Regions from separate parts of the Lysinibacillus sp. GJ-1 genome, predicted to be linked through region 2. Evidence: predicted binding sites of a transcription regulator. Region 2 holds the regulator's gene; the other holds the start of a gene.
The links. The regulator LexA, encoded in region 2, represses DNA repair genes until DNA is damaged. The targets are predictions, from matches to a motif close to CGAACATATGTTCG.
Positions count from the first base shown of each region.

Region 1 (11,864 bases), 140 kb from region 2:
TATGACGATTTCAGGTATGTTTGCTGGTCTTGGTGGTGCCATGGAGGCACTTGGTACTTTCCAAAATGCATCCATTAAAGCTGGCTTCACAGGGATTGGTTTTGATGGTATCGCTGTTGCCTTACTTGGGGCAAATACACCTCTTGGCGTAGTATTCGGGGCTTCTTTATTTGGCTCGTTAAAATATGGTGCGCTTAATATGCCGAATGCTGCAGGTATTCCAGAGGAAATCGTATCAATTATTATCGCCTTGATTATTTTCTTTGTAGCTTCAGGCTACGTTATTCGAGTAGGATTACAAAAGTTAAGTAAGAAAAAGGAGGGACAATAACATGAGCTTTTTAGAAATGTTATATTTCATCATCCCTTCTGCAATCCTTTATGCGACACCATTAATTTTCACTGCAATCGGTGGTGTATTCTCTGAACGTTCAGGTGTTGTTAACATCGGGCTAGAAGGTTTAATGATTGTCGGCGCATTTGTTGGTATTTTTGTCAATTTAGAGTATGCATCACAATTAGGTTCCGCAACAGTATGGGTGGCAATGCTTGCAGCAGTGGTTATCGGAGGAATTTTCTCCTTGCTACATGCCGTCGCAGCGATTTCATTCCGTGCCGATCAAACGGTTTCAGGGGTAGCTATTAACTTACTTGGTTTAGCGGTTACAGTATTCTTAGTGAAAATGATTTATGATAAAGGTCAGACAGATATGATTGAACAACCAATTCGTCGTTTTGCTGTTCCTTACTTAGAGGATATTCCGTTCTTTGGACCATTATTATTCCATAACGTATATAGCACTTCGATTTTAGCCTTTGCTGTGGCAATAGGTGCTTGGTTTATCATTTATAAAACACCGTTTGGTTTACGTTTACGTGCAGTAGGAGAACACCCAATGGCAGCTGATACAATGGGTGTAAAAGTTAATAAAATGCGCTATATTGCTGTTGTTATTTCAGGTGCACTTGGTGGTCTGGGTGGTGCGGTTTATGCACAAACAATTACAGGGAATTTCTCACATGCAACGATTGCTGGGCAAGGGTTCATGGCACTTGCGGCGATGATTTTTGGTAAATGGCATCCAATCGGAGCGCTTGGGGCAGCGTTATTCTTTGGTTTAGCCCAAACATTAAGTATTGCAGGGAATCAAATTCCGTATGTGCAAGATATTCCAGCAGTATATCTACAAATTTTACCTTATGTATTAACGATTTTTGCGTTAGCCGGATTTATTGGGAAAGCAAATGCACCAAAAGCAAGTGGTCAACCTTACATTAAAGGCAAACGATAAGTATCAGGCAACAGGTTTTATTCGTTGAATGACTGGACGAGGTTGGAAAGAAATGAAGCGAATAAAAAGACTGGGCAAACCATGCCCAGTCTTTTGCCTTATGCAGTAAATTATTTTACCTTTCCACATACATACTTTGGATTCTTTTTGCAATTATAGACAATAGACATGTATAGTATTTGTAGTACATTGTTATATTAAGAAAGATAGGAGGGTTTCATATGTTTAAAACAATACCTTTTGCAAAAGGTGTCAATTTGCATATCCGACAAACGACCCAATTTAAAACAGTAAATTTCTCGATAAAATGGAGAAGAGCATTAACAGCCAAAAGTGCGTCTGAACGTACGGTGTTAACCAATGTATTGCAACATAGCAATGCAAAATATACAACAACTGCTGCTTTTCGTAGTTTTTTAGATGACCTATACGGAACAGTGTTGTATTTTGATACATCAAAGCGTGGTAACGAGCATACGGTATTGATGAATGTTGAAACCGTAAACGATCAATATTTGGCGAATACAAGTGTATTAAACGATGTGCTAGGCATCATGCATACAGCAATTTTTGAGCCGAATTTAGAAAACGGTATATTTAAGGAATCCATTGTAGAACGCGAAAAGAAAATGGTCATTCAACGTATTGAATCTATTTTTGATGATAAGTCTCGCTTTGCACAGATGCGTCTTCAAGAAATTTTACGTCCAAATGAGCCTGCCTCTATTTCAGCAAATGGGACAGTGGAAGACATCCAAAGTATTACTCCAGCATCTTTAGTGGCAGCGTACGAATCAATGCTAACTACTGACAAAATCGATATTTATGTTGCAGGCGATATCAATGAAGATGAGCTTGTTGCAAAACTTAAAAAGGCACTGCCTTTTAAAGATCGTGTACCAGAAGAAATTCCAACTGTTGTGCCTCAGAAACACCCACAAAATGATTATGTACGCGAACAACAGGAAATGAAGCAAGGGAAACTGCATATTGGCTTTAGTACACCAGTGCGATTTGGTGATGCAGATTTTGCTAAAATGCAAATCTTTAATGGTGTTTTCGGTGGTTATCCACATGCCAAATTATTTATGAATGTTCGTGAAAAAGAAAGTTTGACCTACTATGCTTCTAGCTCATATGCATCACATTATGGCTTATTATTTGTGGTGTCTGGCATTGAGGCGAAAAATGAAGAAAAAGCACTAAATTTGATTAAAGAACAACTTGTGGCAATACAAGCAGGGAATATTACCGATTTAGAATTAGACCAAACGAAAGCGATGCTGACAAATCAGTTAAAGGAATCGCTTGATTCTGCGCGTGGTCAAATTGAAATTTTTGACCAATACAAAGATTTACCAGAGGAATTTTCTGTCGAAGCTTGGGCAACGAAGTGGCAAGCTGTGACAAAAGAAGATGTTGTCGACATGGCGAAACAAGTGAAGTTAGAAGCGGTCTATTTCTTAAGTGGAAAGGAGCAAACCGCACAATGAAAACAATTGAATTCAAACAATTAGATGAAACACTATACTATGAAAAACTAGAGAATGGCTTGGATGTCTATATTTTACCAAAAAAAGGATTCTCAAAAACGTTTGTAACGTTCACAACGAAGTACGGTTCTGTTGACCGCACATTTGTACCGCTTGGAGAATCGCAAAGCATTACAGTACCGGATGGTATTGCCCACTTTTTAGAGCATAAGATGTTTGAAAAAGAAGATGGCGATGTGTTCCAAAAATTTAGCGAATATGGTGCTTCAGCCAATGCTTTTACTTCTTTCACACGGACTGCGTATTTATTTTCATCAACAGATAATATTTATAAAAGCACTGAAACTTTATTGAATTTTGTTCAAGAGCCATACTTTACAGAGGCTACGGTTAATAAAGAAAAAGGGATCATTGGTCAGGAAATTACAATGTATGATGACCAACCAGATTGGCGCCTATACTTTGGCACAATTGAAAATATGTATCATACTCACCCAGTGAAAATTGATATTGCGGGGACAATTGAATCAATTGACGGCATTACAGCTGACCATCTATATACGTGTTACAATACGTTTTATCATCCATCTAATATGCTATTATTTGCTATTGGTGCCGTGGAGCCTGAAGAAATGATGGCATTTATACGTGAAAATCAAGGCAAAAAAGAGTTCCCAGAGCCTACACCAATTCAGCGTTTCTTTGAGGAAGAGCCAACGGATGTTGCTGTAAAAGAACGCACATTGCACATGGATGTGCAAAAACCAAAGGTCTACATGGGCTTAAAAGCGAAAGACACGAATTTGTCTGGCCGAGAAATGTTAAAACATGAGCTATCCGTACAAATTGCATTAGAGCTTATTTTTGGGCGAACTTCAAGCTTTTATGAACGCGTTTATGATGAAGGCTTGATTGATGAATCCTATGCGTTTGACTTTACGTTAGAAAAAGGTTTTGGCTTTGCGTTGATTGGCTCTGATTCTACAGAACCTGATGCATTAGCAAAAGCCATTAAAGCTGAATTAGAAAAATACGAAAAAGGTGCGCAATTTGCCAGTGCAGATTTAGAACGCATCAAGCGTAAAAAAATCGGCTTTTTCTTACGTGCATTAAATTCAATCGAATTTATCGCGAATCAATTTACACGTTATTCTTTTAATGATATGAATTTATTCGACGTTGTCCCTGTCTTAGAAGAATTAACAATTGAAGATTTAACTAAAGCGTTTGCTTCTATCCAAGGTGAATCTCAACAAACTGTATTCAAAGTGTTACCAACAGAAAAGGGCGCATAATGAAAAAATTTGCCCTAATAGTAGGTGCATCGGGTGAGATCGGTCGTGCTATTTGTCGAAGTTTGGCACAAGACGGCTGGTCTCTCTACGTGCATTATGCCCATAACAAGCAAATGGCACAAGTTTTATGTGATACGCTCGCAGGCGATTTTCCAGCGCAGGAATTTATGCTTGTACAAGGAGATTTTACAAATATACAAGCAGCGCAAAAATTGGCTTCACAAGTATTTAGTGTCCAAGCAATTGTTTTTGCGAACGGGCAAGCACATTATGCCTTGTTGGAGGATACAACAGCGGAGGAAATGGATGCATTATGGCGTGTTCATGTGCAAAACCCGATGCAATTAACAGCTTTATTATCTTCAAAACTACGTACTCATGATGTCAGTTATGTGCTTTTTATCGGTTCTATTTGGGGCGAAGCAGGATCTGCTGGAGAAGCACTTTACGCAACGGTAAAAGGTGCACAGCATGCTTTTGTGAAATCCTATGCCAAAGAGGCTGCATTATCTGGTATTCGTGTTAATGCAATTGCCCCAGGCTTTATCAATACTTCGATGAATAATCATTTAAGTAATGAAGAACTACAGTACATTTTAGAAGATATTCCATTAGGTTCAGTCGGTCATACAACAGATGTAGCTGAAATGGTTCGTTTTTATCTGTCAGGAAAAGCAAATTATGTGACAGGACAAATAATTCGATTAAATGGTGGTTGGTACATATAATATCTCTTCTTTTTGCACATACTACATGTGTAAAGGAGGAGGAAACATATGACCATTTTAGAAAACTGGCAAAAATGGACATCTTTTTTAGGACAAAATGTTATGCAGGCTGAATCAAGCGGTATGCCAAAGAAAATGATTCAACAAGCTGCTGTACAAATTGGCGAATATTTGGCGACAAATATCGACCCTAAAAATGAACAAGAACGAGTGCTGTCGGATTTATGGGGCGTTGCCTCTGATGATGAAAAGCAAGCGTTGGCGAATTGTGTCGTAAAACTTGTGCAAAATAAACATGTACAGTAAAAAAAGAGGAGAGCTACTCTCCTCTTTTTTCTATATTAAAAATCGATATTTGCGTGGAAAAGGGAACGTATGTAAGTCTATTTCCGGTGGGACAATAAATTTTAGTAAGAATTTAAAAATAACGCTATAATTCCATGTATTCTAACTTTCCATTACATAAAAAATCAGCTATGATGGAACTTATAAAAGATTTTTTACGTTAACTAATAGGAAGGGAACGAGTGTGTTTGAGCGATTGGTACTTTGAATATGAAATTCAGGTGAATCGCCCTGGATTATTAGGAGATATTGCTTCACTTTTAGGGATGCTTCGTGTCAATATTATATCAATAAATGGTGTCGATGAAGACCGGCGTGGTATGCTAGTGCATACAGACAATGATGAAGCAATTGAGCGTTTTCGTACAATTGTTTCGACAATGGAACATATCCACGTTACTAAATTTCGACAACCAAAACTCCGTGATCGTTTAGCTATTAGGCATGGTCATTATATTCCTCGAGATGCAGATGAAAAAAATACTTTTCGCTTCGTCCGAGATGAACTAGGTATTTTAGTGGATTTTATGGCAGAACTCTTTAAAAAGGAAGGTCATAAACTCATTGGGATACGTGGGATGCCTCGGGTTGGTAAAACGGAATCTATTGTTGCGGCAAGTGTTTGTGCCAATAAAAAGTGGATTTTTTTATCATCTACAATGATTAAACAAACTATTCGTAATAAGCTTGCAGGCGATGAATTCAGTGACAATAATATTTTTATACTGGACGGCATTGTAACACGTCGTTCCGCTGATGAGCGACATTTGCAATTAGTGCGTGAAATGATGAATATGCCTTCGATTAAAGTTGTAGAGCATCCAGATATGTTTGTTCAGCATTCTGAATATAAGATTGAGGATTTTGATTATATCATTGAACTACGGCATCACCCAGATGAAGAAATTACTTATGAAATAATGGAAAAAAATCATATGATGTCCGAATCCGATTCATTTGGAGGATTTAATTTTTAATTTGATATTAAAGTAGGTGTTATTAGTGGCGGAATTAGGGACTCGACTGAAAGAGGCGAGACTGTCTAAAGGCTACAGCTTAGACGATTTACAAGAAATAACGAAAATTCAAAAACGTTATTTAGTAGGTATTGAAGAAGGCAATTATTCAATTATGCCAGGTTCGTTTTATGTACGAGCTTTTATTAAACAATATGCAGAGGCTGTTGGGTTAAATCCAGAGGAAATTTTAGAGACATTTAAAAGCGAATTGCCAGGGACACCGAACGACCAAGTTAGCCAATCATTGACTCAAACTTCAACTAGAAGAAAGGTTTCAAAAACCTCTTCGAATAAAATGATGGAGGCTATGCCGAAAGTCATTGTCGCTTTATTTATTATTGTTATTATCGTTGCAATTTGGGTTCTATTTCAAAATAGAAGCAACTCAGGAACGGGTGAAAGTAATGATACACCACCAGTAATGGAGTACGATAAAAAACCAAAACCAATAGATAATGAAAAAGATAAAGAGGAAGAAGATAAAAAAGCTCAAGCTAATACAGAAAAAGAGCAGACAGAAGATGTAACACCAGATGATAGTAAAACCGAAGAGGTTAAGCAAACGATTTCAGCAGGTACAATCGAAGCAGATGGCGCTACAACATCTTACACTTTAACGGGTACTGATACATTTAAAATACGGATTGAAGTATCAGGACCTACATTTATTGGTATTCGTAACCAACAGCAGCAAGAATTACTGACTGATACGCGTGTGTATAAAGCGGGGGAAATTGTAGAGTTTGATGCAACAGCACAAAGCTATGCACGTATTCGTTTAGGTAATTCTACGCAAGCTAAGGTCTATATTAATGACGAGCTTTTAACGTATGCACAGCAAATCGTAACGCAAAATATTGTCGTCAATTTCAATAAAGAACAGTAGTCATCCTATGATGACTACTTTCTTTCATCATGAAAGGTGTTAGTAAAATGAACATTCCAAATAAAATTACCATTTCACGTATCTTACTTATTCCGTTTTTTGTCATTGTTATGATGTTTGATTTCGGCTGGGGAACAATGACCTTATTTAGTGCAGAGATGCCAGTCCATCATTTTGTGGGAGCTCTTATTTTTATTATTGCATCGACTACGGATTGGGTAGATGGTTACTATGCGAGAAAGTATAATCTTGTAACAACGTTTGGTAAATTTTTAGACCCATTAGCAGATAAGTTACTTGTTTCTGCAGCGTTTATTCTAATGGTAGAGCTTGGTATGGCACCAGCTTGGATTATTATTGTTATTATTAGCCGCGAATTTGCTGTAACTGGCTTACGTTTAATTCTTGCAGGCGGTGGAGAAGTGGTAGCAGCCAATCAGCTTGGCAAGATCAAAACATGGGCACAAATTGTTGCGATTGCAGCAGCCCTTTTACACAATACAATATTTGTGTATTTCGGTATCCCATTTGATAAAATAATGCTATATATTGCATTATTCTTTACACTATGGTCTGGATGGGATTATTTCTATCTAAATCGACGTGTGTTACTTGAGTCTAAATAAGAAAGGTCTTGTGGATTATGAATGCTGAAATCCTTGCAGTTGGCTCAGAGTTATTACTTGGACAGATTACAAATACAAATGCAAAATTTATTTCAAATCAGCTATCTGAGTTAGGAATTAATGTGTTTTATCATACCGTTGTTGGTGACAATTCAAAACGGTTAGAAGAAGCAATTAGCATTGCGGAATCGCGCGCTAATCTCATTATTTTTTCAGGAGGCTTAGGTCCAACAAAGGATGATTTGACGAAGGAGACGATTGCTCGCCATCTTGGAGTAGACCTTGTATTCGATCAAGTTGCATTGACATATATTGAGGAGTTTTTTGCTAAACTAGGCCGTTCAATGACGGACAATAATCGCAAGCAGGCGCTAATATTAGCAGGTAGTGAGGTGCTTGCTAATCATCATGGTATGGCACCAGGAATGATTTTAACAAAAGATAATTGCACTTATATTTTACTTCCTGGCCCTCCAAAAGAATTAGAGCCGATGTTCCAATTTGAAGCGAAGCCAAAGCTTGGTAAAATGCTTAATGATGGCGGAGTAATTGTGTCTCACGTAATGCGTTTTTATGGTATTGGGGAAGCAGAGTTAGAAGTACATGTACAGGATATTTTAGATACACAAACCAATCCAACGGTTGCCCCGCTAGCAGCTGATGGAGAGGTCACTTTACGCGTAACAGCGAATACCAATCAGAGGACGACGCGCACCAGTTGATTGCTGCAAAAGTGGCAGAAATTCGTGCTATTGTTGGCGACTATCAATATGGCATAAATGATGACTCACTCGCCTCAAAAACGGTGGAAATGTTGCAGGACAATAATTTAACGATTGCTGCGGCAGAAAGTTTAACAGCTGGTTTATTTCAATCAGAGCTGGCTGAAATACCAGGTGTAGGCAATGTGCTTATTGGAGGACTAGTGACCTATACCGAAGATGCGAAGGTAAAGCAGCTTGGCATTTCTCAACAATTACTAGATACGCACGGTATTGTGAGCAGTGAATGTGCTGCGGCAATGGCTAGTGCAGTACGTCAAAAATTTGGTACAAGTATCGGTATCGGACTAACAGGTGCGGCTGGTCCTACAGCACATGACCATCAGCCAGTAGGAACGGTATGGATTGGTATTGCCATAGATGACGAAGAGCCAATTACGTATTTACTTCACTTATCGGGTATGCGCAATACAAACCGATTGCGTGCCGTGAAGTTTACTTGTCACTATTTAATGCAGCAATTGGAAGCACGAGGTTACAAGAAACGTATTTAGCTTGCTTCACAAGTCTATCACTTCTAAAAGTGTAAGATGCATGTACAGGTTATGAAGCTATTACACTAAAAATAGCATTGATTATGATAGTTCAAAATGGGAATTTGGGTAGGAAAAACTTATCCAAATTTTTATTTTGCACAAAAATCGAATAAATGTTCGCTTTTTTCTTGCGTGTTCTCTCAAAAACAAGTATAGTAGAGATAGATAAAAACAGTGAACAGTTTCAAAGGAGGAAAAACAATGAGTGATCGTAAAGCAGCCTTAGAACAGGCGTTAAAACAAATTGAAAAGAATTTCGGTAAAGGCTCTATCATGAAGCTAGGCGAAAAAACAGATTTAGAAATTGCTACATCTTCAAGTGGTTCGCTAGCGCTTGATGCAGCATTAGGTGTTGGTGGCTATCCACGTGGACGTATTATTGAAGTATATGGTCCAGAATCATCAGGTAAAACGACCGTTGCGCTTCATGCGATTGCAGAAGTACAAGCTAAGGGCGGACAAGCAGCATTTATCGATGCTGAACATGCATTAGATCCAATTTACGCTCAAAAATTAGGCGTAAATATTGATGAACTATTACTATCACAACCAGATACAGGTGAGCAAGCGCTTGAAATTGCAGAAGCATTAGTGCGTAGTGGGGCGATTGATATTATCGTTATTGACTCTGTTGCAGCACTTGTACCAAAAGCTGAAATCGAAGGCGATATGGGTGACTCGCACGTTGGTTTACAAGCTCGTTTAATGTCTCAAGCATTACGTAAGCTTTCAGGTGCGATTAATAAGTCTAAAACAATCGCTATTTTCATTAACCAAATTCGTGAAAAAATTGGTGTTATGTTCGGAAATCCAGAAACAACTCCTGGTGGTCGTGCGCTAAAATTCTATAGCTCAGTTCGTTTAGAAGTACGTCGTGCTGAAGCAATCAAACAAGGTAATGACATTATGGGTAACCGTACGAAAATTAAAATTGTCAAAAATAAAGTAGCGCCACCATTCCGTACAGCTGAAGTTGATATTATGTATGGTGAAGGGATTTCTAAAGAAGGCGAAACGGTGGATTTAGGTGTAGAATTAGACATCGTTCAAAAAAGTGGATCTTGGTATGCATATGGTGATGAGCGTATAGGCCAAGGACGTGAAAACGCAAAACAATATTTAAAAGAAAACCCTGCTATTTTAGAAGAAATTGCAAATAAAATTCGTTCTTCTTATGGCATAGCTGCATCATCTTATACCATTGCTGCACATGATGATGAGGAAATGGATGAAGAGTTAATGCTTCTTCTTGAAGATGACAAATAATAATATATCGTTCTCACTCTAATGGAGTGAGGACGATTTTTTTGTTTTCATTGTAGTTTCATAGGCATGAATTGCGCTTGATCGTCTGCTAAAGTATAGCCAGTAAGAAAGAAGTCTTCGTTTTGTCAAAGAAAGTGAAAATAATTGTATTAAGATGTACGTAATTGTGGTAATAATTGTATTGACACCTTTGTCCCAAATAAATTCATTTTTAAGGAGCATAGGTATTTTATCTAGCACAAAAGATACAGTAAATTTATAGTCCTTATGGATATGACTTACTTTTTTTCTTTCAGATAGGCGAACAGATGCCCGTCTATCCTTGACAGAGCTTGGGGCTAGCTATACAATTAAATATGTATAATTTCTGAATTATGACTTTAAAATAGGCAGTACAATTTTTGTATGCGCCGACTGAAACTGTATTACCCAAATAGCAAGAGGAGGTGTTCATATGGATGGAATTACTATCATCTCCGCTTTGCTTGGACTCATCGTTGGTGCCGCTGTTAGCTATATCTACATGAAAAAAGTGAATGACTCAAAAATCACTGGTGCTAAACATGTCGCTGAAACAATCGTTGAAGAAGGAAAACGAGAAGCGGAGGCATTAAAGAAAGAAGCACTACTTGAAGCCAAAGATGAAACTCACAAATTTCGCACTGAAGCCGAAAATGACATTCGTGACCGTCGTTTAGAACTTCAAAAACAAGAGAACCGTTTATTGCAAAGAGAAGAGAATCTTGATCGCAAGGATGATGCTCTAAATAAGAGAGAAGCCGGCTTAGAGCGTAAAGAACAAGCTCTAGCTGAAAGACAACAGCATATTGAACAGATGGAAAGCAAAGTGGACGAGCTCGTTGCAGCGCAAAAAACAGAGCTAGAGCGCATTTCTGCATTAACAAGAGATGAAGCTAAGACTATTATCTTAAGTGAAGTAGAAAAAGAGCTAGCAACTGATATTGCAGTGATGACGAAGGAATCTGAAACGCGTGTGAAAGAGGAATCTGATAAAAAGGCGCGTGAAATTTTATCATTGGCACTACAACGCTTTGCTGCAGATCACGTAGCAGAAACAACTGTTTCTGTTGTGAACTTGCCAAATGATGAAATGAAGTGCCGTATTATTGGTAGAGAGGGTCGAAATATCCGTACACTCGAAACGTTAACAGGTATCGATTTAATTATCGATGATACGCCAGAAGCTGTTATTTTATCTGGTTTTGATCCAATTCGTCGTGAAACGGCTCGACTTGCACTTGAAAAGCTGGTACAGGATGGTCGTATTCACCCTGCTCGCATCGAAGAAATGGTTGAAAAATCTCGTCGCGAGGTAGATGAACAAATTCGTGAAACAGGGGAACAAACGACATTTGAAATCGGCATCCACAATCTACACCCTGACCTAATGAAGATTTTGGGCCGCATGAAATATCGTACAAGCTACGGGCAAAACGTCCTAAAACATTCGGTGGAGGTAGCATATTTAGCAGGCTTACTAGCTGCTGAACTTGGTGAAGACGTAGCGTTAGCTCGTCGTGCTGGCTTATTGCATGATATAGGGAAAGCAATCGACCACGAAGTTGAAGGAAGCCA
Region 1 covers NZ_CP088912.1:1,116,974-1,128,837, forward strand. The annotation lists gene LO754_RS05145 (ABC transporter permease) at 1-331, shown strand, start outside; gene LO754_RS05150 (ABC transporter permease) at 333-1,292, shown strand; gene yfmF (EF-P 5-aminopentanol modification-associated protein YfmF) at 1,514-2,785, shown strand; gene yfmH (EF-P 5-aminopentanol modification-associated protein YfmH) at 2,782-4,080, shown strand; gene ymfI (elongation factor P 5-aminopentanone reductase) at 4,080-4,808, shown strand; gene LO754_RS05170 (DUF3243 domain-containing protein) at 4,857-5,114, shown strand; gene LO754_RS05175 (DUF3388 domain-containing protein) at 5,342-6,130, shown strand; gene LO754_RS05180 (helix-turn-helix domain-containing protein) at 6,147-7,058, shown strand; gene pgsA (CDP-diacylglycerol--glycerol-3-phosphate 3-phosphatidyltransferase) at 7,106-7,684, shown strand; partial or broken gene LO754_RS05190 (competence/damage-inducible protein A) at 7,702-8,960, shown strand; gene recA (recombinase RecA) at 9,204-10,268, shown strand; gene rny (ribonuclease Y) at 10,723-11,864, shown strand, end outside.
Region 1: the regulator LexA is predicted to act here: its motif matches at 9,109-9,122, upstream of recA (recombinase RecA).

Region 2 (11,864 bases):
AACTGGAGCTTAAACAAAATGCTGATTTACTAGCAAAACGTGAAGCACAACTTCAATTAGCACTTGCGAGTGGCGAGCAAGATTTAATTGATTTTGCTTCCGACGAAGTAGCAGCCTATACAGCTCGTAACCATACATTACAGACAAGTATCGAAGTGAACACGCGTGAATATTTTGAACTTGAACGCAAATTTGAAACAATGAAGCACAAAATTAAAGATATGAAAGTTCGTCAATTACAGCTAATGGGCAAAGAAAATGTGACGCGCGCTCACCATCAAATGGACGGCATGATTGCAAACAACAATAAAACGAATTTCGAAGATTTAGAATCCTATATCGAAAAACTTGCCCACCGTATTGACAAAGATCACGAGGTAACAACTTTCGAAGCACGCCTAGCAGCGCTTGAAAAAAATTCAACTGAAGCTGTTTCACCACTACTCATTGAAAAGAAATAACATGTTATAATAGAAAGAAATGCGCCACTAAAAGCGGCGCATTATTTCTTGTTGTAAAATATTACATAGTAGAAAGAAAGGTGACCCTTTTGCAAAACTTCACAACTAATAAACTCACATTTTGGGTACTATGCTTCTTTTTACTCGTATTTGTAGAGCTTACTATTTTCAATAACGGCGGTGCTTTTTGTTTATTAATCGGTGCTGTCCTGCTCTATTTAAGCTTTTCAAAAAACAAGCGATTTTTAAAATGGACAGGAATTTTCTTTATTGCAATTGCTCTCTTTACGATGTGGAGTTTGCGACTATTTATCGTCATACTGCTCTTATACATGCTCTATCAATACTTACAACGAGAAAACGAACCGAAAATCGTCACATTGGAATTTGATAAGTTACCGGCAACTAAAAACGAACTATTCGGTACAATACCTGCGCCTGAAGATGCTTACAAATGGCAAGATGTACAAATTCAACGACTCGCTGGTGACATTACAATCGATACAACGCAAACAGTTTTACCTGCTGGCCTAAGTCTCGTTACGATTCGACAAGGCATTGGTAAAGTACAGATTTATGTCCCTTATGAAATTCCTTTTCGCTTACACTACACAACGCTATTCGGAGACTTTACATGTTTGCAAGGACATCCACAGCGGCTTTTGAATGAAAGTATCGTGTTCTCAGATGGCAACCCTGAGGATGCAAAACGTACCCTCGTCATTCACGTCGCTACATGGCTAGGAGATTTGGAGGTGCTACGTAAATGATTGCCTTTCTTTCTAGAGCTTTCTCTATATTTTTCATATTGATTGGCGCGGCATTCGGTCTCCTTTTTGCGATTTGGGGTGAACCAAATGAAAAAGTATGGGAACCTTTGTGGCAACAAGACTATGATAATATTCCATTAGGTGGCATAATTTTAATCAGTCTCTTTGCGCTTAGTTTCTTTATTGCAAGCTGGATTAGCATGACTGCACGCGCGCGTGAGGCGCAAGCAACTCGCTTTGTAAAAGAATTAATCGAGCCGGATTTTGTTTTACCTAAAAAACATGCACTACCGAAGCCACTGAAAAAAGCACTTGTTCAAACGAGCGAATTGATTGATACACAGCGAAAAAGCTTACAGCGCCTTTCCAATGAACGAGCAGAAGCCAATGATAAAGTGATTCAAGAGCGCATTATTGCCGAACGTCAACGACTTGCACGTGAGCTCCATGACTCGGTTTCACAACAATTATTTGCCGCTTCAATGTTACTTTCTGCCTTAACGGAAAGCGATGAAAATGCCAAAAGTTTAAAGCAAGTAGAAAAAATTGTACAGCAGGCCTAGCTAGAAATGCGCGCATTATTATTGCATTTACGCCCTGTTGCACTGCACAATAAAACCCTCGCCCAAGGCTTAGAGGAATTGATTATTGAACTACAACAAAAAGTATATTTTCATATAGAATATGAACTAGAAGAAATAGCTTTAACAAAGGCTGAGGAAGATCACCTGTTCCGTATTGCTCAAGAAGCATTATCCAATACATTGCGCCATTCTAAAGCAACAGAAGTTGAACTACTTCTTGTTGCCCGAGACAATCTTGCTATTTTACGCATTCAAGATAATGGTCTTGGCTTTGATGTAGAGGCTGATAAATCGACTTCCTACGGTTTACAAAATATCGCTGAGCGAGCCGTGGAAATTGGTTGTAGGTATAAAATTGTTTCGGTGCCTGGAGAAGGTACAATAGTGGAGGTAAAAGTTCCGCTACAGAAGGAGGTTGTTGAAGTTGATTCAAGTATTAATAGTGGATGACCACGAGATGGTACGAATTGGCGTATCTGCCTACCTGTCAGCACAGCCTGATATTACTGTTGTGGGGGAAGCTGAAAATGGCGTCGAAGCTGTTGAACGTGCGCTCGCCCTTCGTCCTGATATTATTTTAATGGACAATGTCATGCCTGTGATGACCGGAGCTGAAGCAACTGTTAAAATACTTGAAGCTTGGCCAGAAGCGAAAATTATGATGGTCACAAGCTTTTTAGATGACGATAAAGTGTATCCCGCTTTAGAGGCTGGTGCGATTAGCTATATATTAAAAACATCCAATGCTAAGCAAATTGCCGATGCCATTCGTAAAACAATGGGCGGAGAAACTGTTTTGGAGCCAGAAGTCACATCTAAAATGATGCACCGTATGCGCTATGGAACAAATACACCCCTTTATGAGCAATTAACTGAACGTGAAATGGAAGTTCTTTTGTTAATGGCAAAAGGCAAGGCAAACCAAGAAATTGCGGATGACTTATACATCGCCTTAAAAACAGTGAAAACCCACGTCAGCAATATTTTAGCCAAACTAGACGTTCAAGATCGAACACAAGCTGTCGTCTACGCCTTTCAAAATGGTTTAGCAAAGTAATTTTTATTAATGTCGCTAGGTTTGTGGCGGTTCGCCGAGTTTTAGTGGCGATCGTAACATCGAAAAGATCAAAAAAATACCGCAGCGCTCAATAGGAGCTTGCGGTTTCTTTTTAATTATTTGTTTGTTTTAATCTATCTAATAAATCAAATAAACTCCAATAACCTTTTATTAAATCCTCATTTGTATTTCCATTCAAAGCAACGCCAAAAGTAGTACCTTGATAATAACCGATAAAATAATCTTGAGCTTGATTTTCAAATGTATTTTCGTACGTGTGGTTAGGAATAATAAAAGCTGAAATTGCTTTGTCTGACTGAACAAATACAATAGGTATAGAGGAATTTAAATAAAATTGAGTATATTGTTCGTCGGAAGCTTCTTGTAAATAATCTTTCGTAATCATGATAGCATCAAAAGAATCTTCATTTTTTTTATGTAAATCTTGTAACATTATTTTTTTAAATTTTATATTGTTTTCTTTAATTAACGAAGGTATTTCCCCTACAATCCCAATTTCTATAACTTCATGTTTTTTGACGATATTTACTTCTTCATTTGAACATCCCACTAATAAAAATAAAAAAGCAAAAAAAGAAAAAAAGTATTTTTTAATCATTTAAGCTCACCTTTTACATTTTTTTATGCTTTATGATAAAATTTCTTTTAATAATATTATCATATTGAAAGGATTGAGGATAAGCGGGTAGTAAAAAGTTTGACGGAAATCGAAGTAGATTTGTAACATAGGATATACTTATGTAGTAATAAAAGAGTAATTAAATAAAATTAGAGTAGCGCTTGCTACTTTCAGATTGTCGACAAAAGGTATCAAGCAATTCAACGCGGATGCCTTTTGTATTTTTTTACCTTTTTAAGGACAAGAAATATATTTTTGCCACATTGAATATAGTCTTCGACAATACCCTTTCCGTTAAGTAGCTTACCATGTACAAGTAGCCAGCTTTTTTCATTGTTGTAAAAGTAAACATCGCCCGCAATGGAAATCAACGGTAGTTGTCATCTACATATATTTTTAAAATAAAAAAAGGACTGTAGACAACCTCGAAAATTTCCGAGTTTGTCTACAGTCTGACCGTAACGCTTAATTAGAGCTTACAGTATTTTTTATGGAAGCCAAATCTTATAGTGCTTTAACTTTTGCTACAACGTTTTCTACAGTGAAACCGTATTTTTCCATAACTAACTCACCTGGAGCAGAAGCGCCGAACTTGTCGATTGCAAGAACGTCACCTTCAAAACCAGTATATTTGTGCCAACCGAATGATGCACCCATTTCGATTGCTAGACGTTTTGTAACAGCTTTTGGAAGAACCGATTCTTTATATGCTGCATCTTGTTTTTCAAAGCGATCCATTGAAGGCATTGATACGACTGCAACGTCCATATCTTCAGCTTTTAATGCTTTTTGCGCTTCAATTGCAAGTGAAACTTCAGAACCTGTTGCAATTAAAATAGCATCTGCTACTTCTTTCGATGCAGGTGAAACAGTGTAAGCACCTTTTACTACACCTTCACGAACTGTTTCGATTGACGCGTCAAGCACTGGTAAGTTTTGACGAGATAATACTAATACAGTTGGTGTTTTTTCTGATGATACTGCAAGCTCCCATGCTACTGCTGATTCGTTCGCATCTGCTGGACGAACAACAGAAAGGTTTGGCATTGCACGTAATGAAGCTAAATGCTCGATTGGTTCATGTGTTGGACCATCTTCCCCTACAGCGATTGAGTCATGTGTGAATACATATGTCACAGGAAGACCCATTAATGCAGAAAGACGTACAGCTGGACGTACATAATCAGAGAATACGAAGAATGTTCCGCCAAAGACGTTAACACCGCCGTGAAGAGCCATACCGTTCATTGCTGCGCCCATAGCGAATTCACGGACACCAAACCAAATATTGCGACCTGCATAGTCATCCGCTGAGAAGTCGCCTGCACCCTTCATCGTCGTTTTATTTGAGCCTGCAAGGTCAGCAGAACCACCGAAGAATGATGGTGTTTTCTTCGCAATCGCATTAATTGCATCGCCTGAAGATGAACGTGTTGCTACAGATTTACCTGCTTCATAAACTGGCAATTCTGCTGCGAAATCTTCTGGTAGCTTACCATTCATCGCATCTTCGAATTGAGCTGCTAATTCTGGGAACTCTGCTTTGTAAGCTTCAAATTTTGCATTCCAAGCTGCTTCCGGCTGTGCACCTTGTACTTCAGCTGCTGCATTGAATGTATCATATACTTCAGCAGGAATTTGGAATGGCTCATGTGCCCACTCATACGCTGCTTTAGTTAATACAACCTCATCAGTGCCTAGTGGCGCACCGTGAGAATCTGCTTTACCTGATTTGTTTGGAGAACCGAATCCGATGACAGTTTTCACTTCAATCAGCGTTGGCTTGCCAGTTGATTTTTTTGCTTCTTCGATTGCTTGGTTAACAGCTTCTGTATCTGTACCGTCAGCCACTTTTAAATAGTTCCAGCCATATGACTCAAAACGTTTTTGTACGTTTTCTGAGAATGATTTTTCTAAATCACCATCTAATGAAATATCATTTGAATCGTATAACACGATTAATTTTTCAAGTTTTAAATGTCCAGCTAATGAAATCGCTTCAGCCGCAACACCTTCCATTAAGTCGCCGTCGCCACAAAGCGCAAATGTATAGTGATCGACAATTTCATGTCCTGGTTTATTATAAGTCGCTGCTAAATGACGCTCTGCCATTGCCATACCAACTGTCATCGCAATCCCTTGTCCAAGTGGACCTGTTGTTGCCTCTACCCCAACCGTATGGTCGTATTCTGGATGTCCTGGAGTTAATGAATCCCATTGACGGAAGTTTTGAATTTCTTCCATTGGTAGGCCTTAACCGCCAAGGTGAAGTAGGCTATATAAAAGCATAGAGCCATGACCTGCTGAAAGTACGAAACGATCGCGGTTATACCATTTTGGATTTGCCGGATTATGGCGAAGTTGTTTTGTCCAAAGCGTATAAGCCATTGGCGCTGCCCCCATTGGTAAGCCTGGGTGACCTGAATTTGCTTTTTCAATTGCATCAATTGACAATGTTCGGATAGCATTAATCGCTAGTTGGTCCGCATGTTGAGTCATTATGTTGTGACATCCTTTCTCGTCCTATATATTGTTCTACTACAGTTTAGTCAACATTGTCCTAGAAAACAATGCTTTTGTTATACTATTTGAGATTTATGACATACTTTATCATCATTCTGTAACTTAGACATAGCAATGATAGAAATAACGACAAAATTACTGCCTATTTTGGAGGAAGGTTTAACAAATAAAAAAAGAAACCTTCTTCAGTGATGGCAAGGATTTTGCTAGAAATCTATAGTGAAATGTCCACGCGAAATGTGTTTGCTTACATCCTGCATGAAATGTGTCATATTAATTTAGAAATTTATTTTTTTTCGCTTGTTTTACCTTCTCAGGCGTTACGTCATTACCTTCTTGATCGACAACTTTAACATTTTCAATTGTATTGCGCATCGTTGCTCTAAATGTATCTAAATATTCTTTGCGAAGGGATGTACGCTCTTTCGCTTCTTCTTCCGTTAAACTGCCCGCTTTAGCTTTTGCTGCTAATTCATTGATTCGATTAATTTTTTCTTTGGATAACATCGTTACACACCTTTCAATACCTTGATGACTTCAGTATGCAAAGTATAGCATGCTTTCCCTTAAAATGCAGTTATACCAACCCTTAATCACACAGCTTAGCCACAATTTACATGACTTCCAAATGTTAGTAGTGTATAACTATTAATAAAGAACACATATTGGGGGAAATAAGGTGAACATTACAACACAGCGATTACATATCCGAAAATTTGAAATACAAGATTGGCAGGCTGTTGTTAACTATATGTCCGATCAAACCGTGATGCACTATATGCCAGAAGGCGTTTTAACTGCACAACAAGTGCAAAAATTTATATCAGATAATCGTGATGAAGCAAAGCATTTCGCCATTGTTTTACAGGAGCAGTCACAGGTTATCGGTCATCTCGTATTCCATCCTTACTTTGGCGAACATACATATGAAATTGGATGGGTGTTAAATCCTGCGTATTATCGTAAAGGCTATGCGTCGGAGGCAGCACAAGCACTATTAGATTACGGCTTCACGAAAATGAAGCTTCATCGAATCATCGCCACATGTCAGCCCGAAAATATCGCTTCTTATCGCGTTATGGAAAAAATCGGCATGCGTCGTGAAGGATTTTTCAAAAAATGTATACCACATGGTGACGATTGGTGGGATGAGTACTATTACGCTATTTTGCAGGAAGAATGGCAAAGTTGAGCTCTCTACTACACTTCAAGACTGTTAGTAGAATAAAAAAAGACTAGCAGTGCAAATTATTTGCCTGCTAATCTTTCTTGATGTTCTTGATAGCGCCTATGTACGGTTGCCTTACTAACTTCGAAGCCAAGACCTCTAAGTGTCATGGCTATTTCTTCAAAAGTAAAGCCCCGATTTCGCAACTTCACAATTTCTTCTACCGGTACTTCCTTGCGCTCCTGACCATTTGGATTGCCACGATTGGACAAGTTATTTTCTGGACGATAGCCATTTTCTACTGCCCGACGCATACCGCGGCGAATTTTCGCATTATGAATTTTACGCTGATACTCCTCTACAATCGCTAATATTTCAAGCAACATCGTGTCCATCTCATTTAATTGGACAGGCCCCGCATCTCGCATCGAAAAAACATCTGTATCTGTTTTTTGCAATAAATGGAGTACAGCCATTCGCGCATTCCCACGCCCTAAACGTGTTTCATCTTGCACAAATAATGCTTGAATTTCTTTTTCTTTAATAAAATCGAGCATCTCCAGTAAACCTTCGCGTTCCACATCATAACCACTATGTTTGTCCTGAAAAACCTGTATCACTTCATAGTTTTGTTCCTTGGCATAACGCAGCAATTCTTCTTGTTGTCGTTCTAATGAAGAACTTTGGGTCTCTTTTTCCGTACTAACCCGGCAGTACAGTACAGCCGTTCGTTTTTTATTCATCATTTTCCACTTCTCGCAATTTCAATAGAATTGGTGGGCATCTTATTGTCACCCACTACGGGTATAACGAGTGATTTCCCTGCAACAATATTAACGCTATGTAATTCGTTCTCGGCTTTCACAAGGTTAATCCAGTCATCCGTACCCATTTTACCACGGTATTGTTCGGCTAACGACCATAAGCTATCGCCATGCTCTATATGAATTTCAGTGTAGGTAATGTCTCCAGGATCAGTTATAAAAAGATAGCCTGCAAATAAGAAAATTACGCCCAATAAAATTGAAATATGTGTATTTTTTTTAAACCAATTCATGCATCATATCCCCTTTTTAGAATGTTTGTTCGGAATGTATGTTCTTATAATAAAGCGAACAAACGTTTTTGTCAAACACTTTTCGAACCTATGTTTGCATAAGTGTTCGCATTCTGCTATACTATCTAGTAAGAAGAATGATATAAAAAAAAGAGGTGAGCAATCATGAAAAAAGTTTCGAAAAGACAAGAAGACATACTAGCGTTTATCAAAGAAGAAGTACGCGCAAAGGGCTATCCACCATCTGTACGTGAGATTGGTGAAGCAGTTGGACTTGCATCAAGCTCAACAGTTCATGGACATTTAGCTCGTTTAGAGCAAAAAGGCTTTATTCGACGAGATCCTACTAAACCGCGTGCAATTGAAATTTTAGAGCCTGAGGATTCGATTCAAAAGCAAAGTGTTATCCATGTACCACTTGTAGGGAAGGTTACTGCTGGATCTCCAATTACAGCGATTGAAAATATCGATGAATATTTCCCTTTACCGGATATTTACGGGACAAGCGAAGATCAGTTATTTATGCTAGAAATCATGGGTGAATCGATGATTGAGGCAGGAATTTTTGACGGGGACTTAGTCATCGTCAAGCAAAAGGCAACAGCCGATAACGGTGATATCGTCGTAGCCATGACCGAAGAAGATGAAGCAACTGTCAAACGCTTCTTTAAAGAAAAAAATCATTTCCGCTTACAGCCAGAGAACGCTACAATGGAACCGATTATTGTAGACCAAGTTTCGATTTTAGGACAAGTTGTCGGCTTATATCGCCGTGTACATTAATGCATTCTTATACTAATTTTGCGAAAAAATAATGTTCGATTAGGAAAGCCACGAAATGTTGATGGGATAACATTCGTGGCTTTTGCATGTGTGCTCAAACTTACATTTAGGAGCGTTCTATGGCATATATCATTAAGTTCATCAACGTGATAACGATTGTTTAATGTTCTTATGTAGAAAGATGATTCTTTCTATTTCTTCAAAACCATTTTTTTTATAAAATTCTTCGGCAGGTATCCCTCTATCTGTAAGCAGTACAATGTTATTTATTTTGTTATTATCGAGTTCTTTAATTAAATGATTTAACAGCGCTCTTCCAATTCCCTTATTCTGCTGTTGTTGTTTTACGTACATTTCATTAATAAAGAATTCATCTCCGCTCCACCAAACTCTATTGACTCCTAAAATACAGCCTAAAATCTCGTCATTTTCTATTGCTAAAACTCCTAAGAATCCAGGTGTCTGATAAAAATCTAATAAATATTTTTTAGCTTGCGAAAATGTCCATTTATCATTCCAAGGCGCATCATTAAATACTTCAATAAATGTTTCGGTACATTTACTTAAATCCTCTTCCACTAATAATTTATATTCCATTACAACCACCCCTTTATTTAACATATAAATGCAATTATAACATTTATTATTAATCCTTTGTTTCACTGTAATTACCTGAAGAAACTCTGCGTAGCTGCCTTTTGCCTTGAAGTAATTATCAATTTGCATAGTTAGAATTTCTCTTAAACTATACCTCCAATTATGACAATAAAAATACAGCCTTTTCTATGTGAAAGACTGTATTTAAAGGCTAAACTATTAAATTTTCGTTTGGTTTCTTAGCTGTCATCCCTATGCTTCTCTTTTATATAGCATGCTCGCTTTAACGAAAGCTGAAAAAAGTTTTTGTGCAGCAATATCTCCTACAATTGCCTGTTCTTCTGGGTGCCACTGAACTGCTAGACAAAACGGAAACTCTTCATGGACCACCGCTTCGACTAGACCATCACTAGATTTTGCTGCAACGACTAGCTTCTCTGCTAAAACATTTACTGCTTGATGATGAAAGGAATTAACAGCAATTTTTTCTTCTTCAATAATTGTTTTTAACAATGTATGAGGTGTTATGTGAACATAATGCGTTGCGACGCCACGAGCTGCTTGTTGTGCATGTTTTAACAGTTTACTACTATGATATTCACTATCAACATCTTGGTATAATGTTCCACCTAATGCAACATTGAGCATTTGAATACCACGGCAAATACCGAATATCGGCATTTTCCTTGTAAAGGCTGCATTAAGTAAGGCCAGTTCCACCTTGTCTCTCTCCGGGTGTATCTTTCCTAGCCTTGGTAAAGGTTCAGCACCAAATTCAAATGGATGAACATCGTGCCCACCCGATAAAAGTAAACCATCCGTTAACGATAGAATTTGTGCCGCATCTTCCTCTACCCCCAGCGGAATAATAAATGGGATCCCTCCAGCCTCAATAATGCTTTCGCTATAGGCTACATTTAATCTCGATGATAAATCATCTTCCGCAAACGCCGTTATACCTATAATTGGTTTCATCTATCTCCCTCCTTACCATAATCCTACATACCACTGTATTATGACATTTCCATAGAAATACACTATGACCGCTGCTAGTGCGATGGCAGGGCCAAATGGAATCGCTGTTTTTCTACCTTGCTGGCGCACTTGCAGCACAATCATTCCAGCAACCATTCCAATAACGGCTGCTATAAATAATGTCAATAGTGTGTGGATTGTACCTAATACAAAGTAGAGTAAAAAGAATAATTTTATGTCGCCACCACCAATTCCACCACGCGACACAACTGCGATACTATATACTACGCCAAAGCCAACGACAGCACCTACAATACTATCCCACCAAGGCGTCAAAGGCGCTAGCATACGCCCAATCACTAATAATGGCAAAAAGCACAATAGCACTTTATCTGGTATAAGCATATAGGTAATATCCGATACAACCACAATCACCAATAATGAAATCAATAATAATGCCACGATAAATTGTTCACTAAATCCATATTGCCAATATGAAAAGGCAAATAATATCCCGGTCAGCAGCTCGATGAATGGATAAATCCATGCAGTTTTTTGCCCGCAGCTACGACATTTGCCTCCTAAAAATATATAGGACAATACAGGTATTAAATCTATTGCCGTCAATTGCCTCTGACAGGTCGTACAGTGCGATGGTGGTTGGATTATCGACTCCTTCATCGGCACACGTAAACCTACCACATTAAAAAACGAACCAAATACAAGTCCAAATACGAATACAAGTATTGTATAAGCCATTTCCATTTTTCTTACCCCCTAAACTAACATAGTGCTTATACTTGTTGTCCTTTATAATAAGGTTGTGACCTCGACGGTCGTGGTAATAGTAGACTCTACATTCTGCTAATGTTTCTAGTTTGATTTCATTATTGGTGAATGATAATTATAAAATTCTACAGCCGCTATGCGTGTTCCTGTCACCACTTTATTGACAATAATACTTTCAAAGAGCACGTATTTGAGTGGCTTTTTTACGCCAAAACAAATTTACAGTAAAATAAAAGACCATTTACTAGTCACACTAGTAAACAGTCTTTATTTTTATTTCCTCAACAATCTACTCGACAGTAGCATGCCGATGCCACCAATTGAGATGAAAAGTATTGCGCGTATTAATAAATCGAGTGCGGATAAGTCGAAGAATATCAGCTTTATAAAGGCGATGGCTAATATGATAAAGCCGGAAAGTCGCAGTATTCGTAAGTGCCGCACTGCGCCAAGCCAAAGT
Region 2 covers NZ_CP088912.1:1,261,568-1,273,431, reverse strand. The annotation lists gene LO754_RS05835 (PspA/IM30 family protein) at 1-461, shown strand, start outside; gene liaF (cell wall-active antibiotics response protein LiaF) at 551-1,231, shown strand; partial or broken gene LO754_RS05825 (sensor histidine kinase) at 1,228-2,265, shown strand; gene LO754_RS05820 (response regulator transcription factor) at 2,240-2,872, shown strand; gene LO754_RS05815 (hypothetical protein) at 2,985-3,491, opposite strand; partial or broken gene tkt (transketolase) at 4,017-6,011, opposite strand; gene LO754_RS05805 (DUF896 domain-containing protein) at 6,309-6,542, opposite strand; gene LO754_RS05800 (GNAT family N-acetyltransferase) at 6,715-7,227, shown strand; gene LO754_RS05795 (YneB family resolvase-like protein) at 7,284-7,946, opposite strand; gene yneA (cell division suppressor protein YneA) at 7,946-8,260, opposite strand; gene lexA (transcriptional repressor LexA) at 8,426-9,043, shown strand; gene LO754_RS05780 (GNAT family N-acetyltransferase) at 9,185-9,640, opposite strand; gene LO754_RS05775 (gamma-glutamyl-gamma-aminobutyrate hydrolase family protein) at 9,893-10,615, opposite strand; gene LO754_RS05770 (A24 family peptidase) at 10,628-11,380, opposite strand; gene LO754_RS05765 (DUF2339 domain-containing protein) at 11,678-11,864, opposite strand, start outside.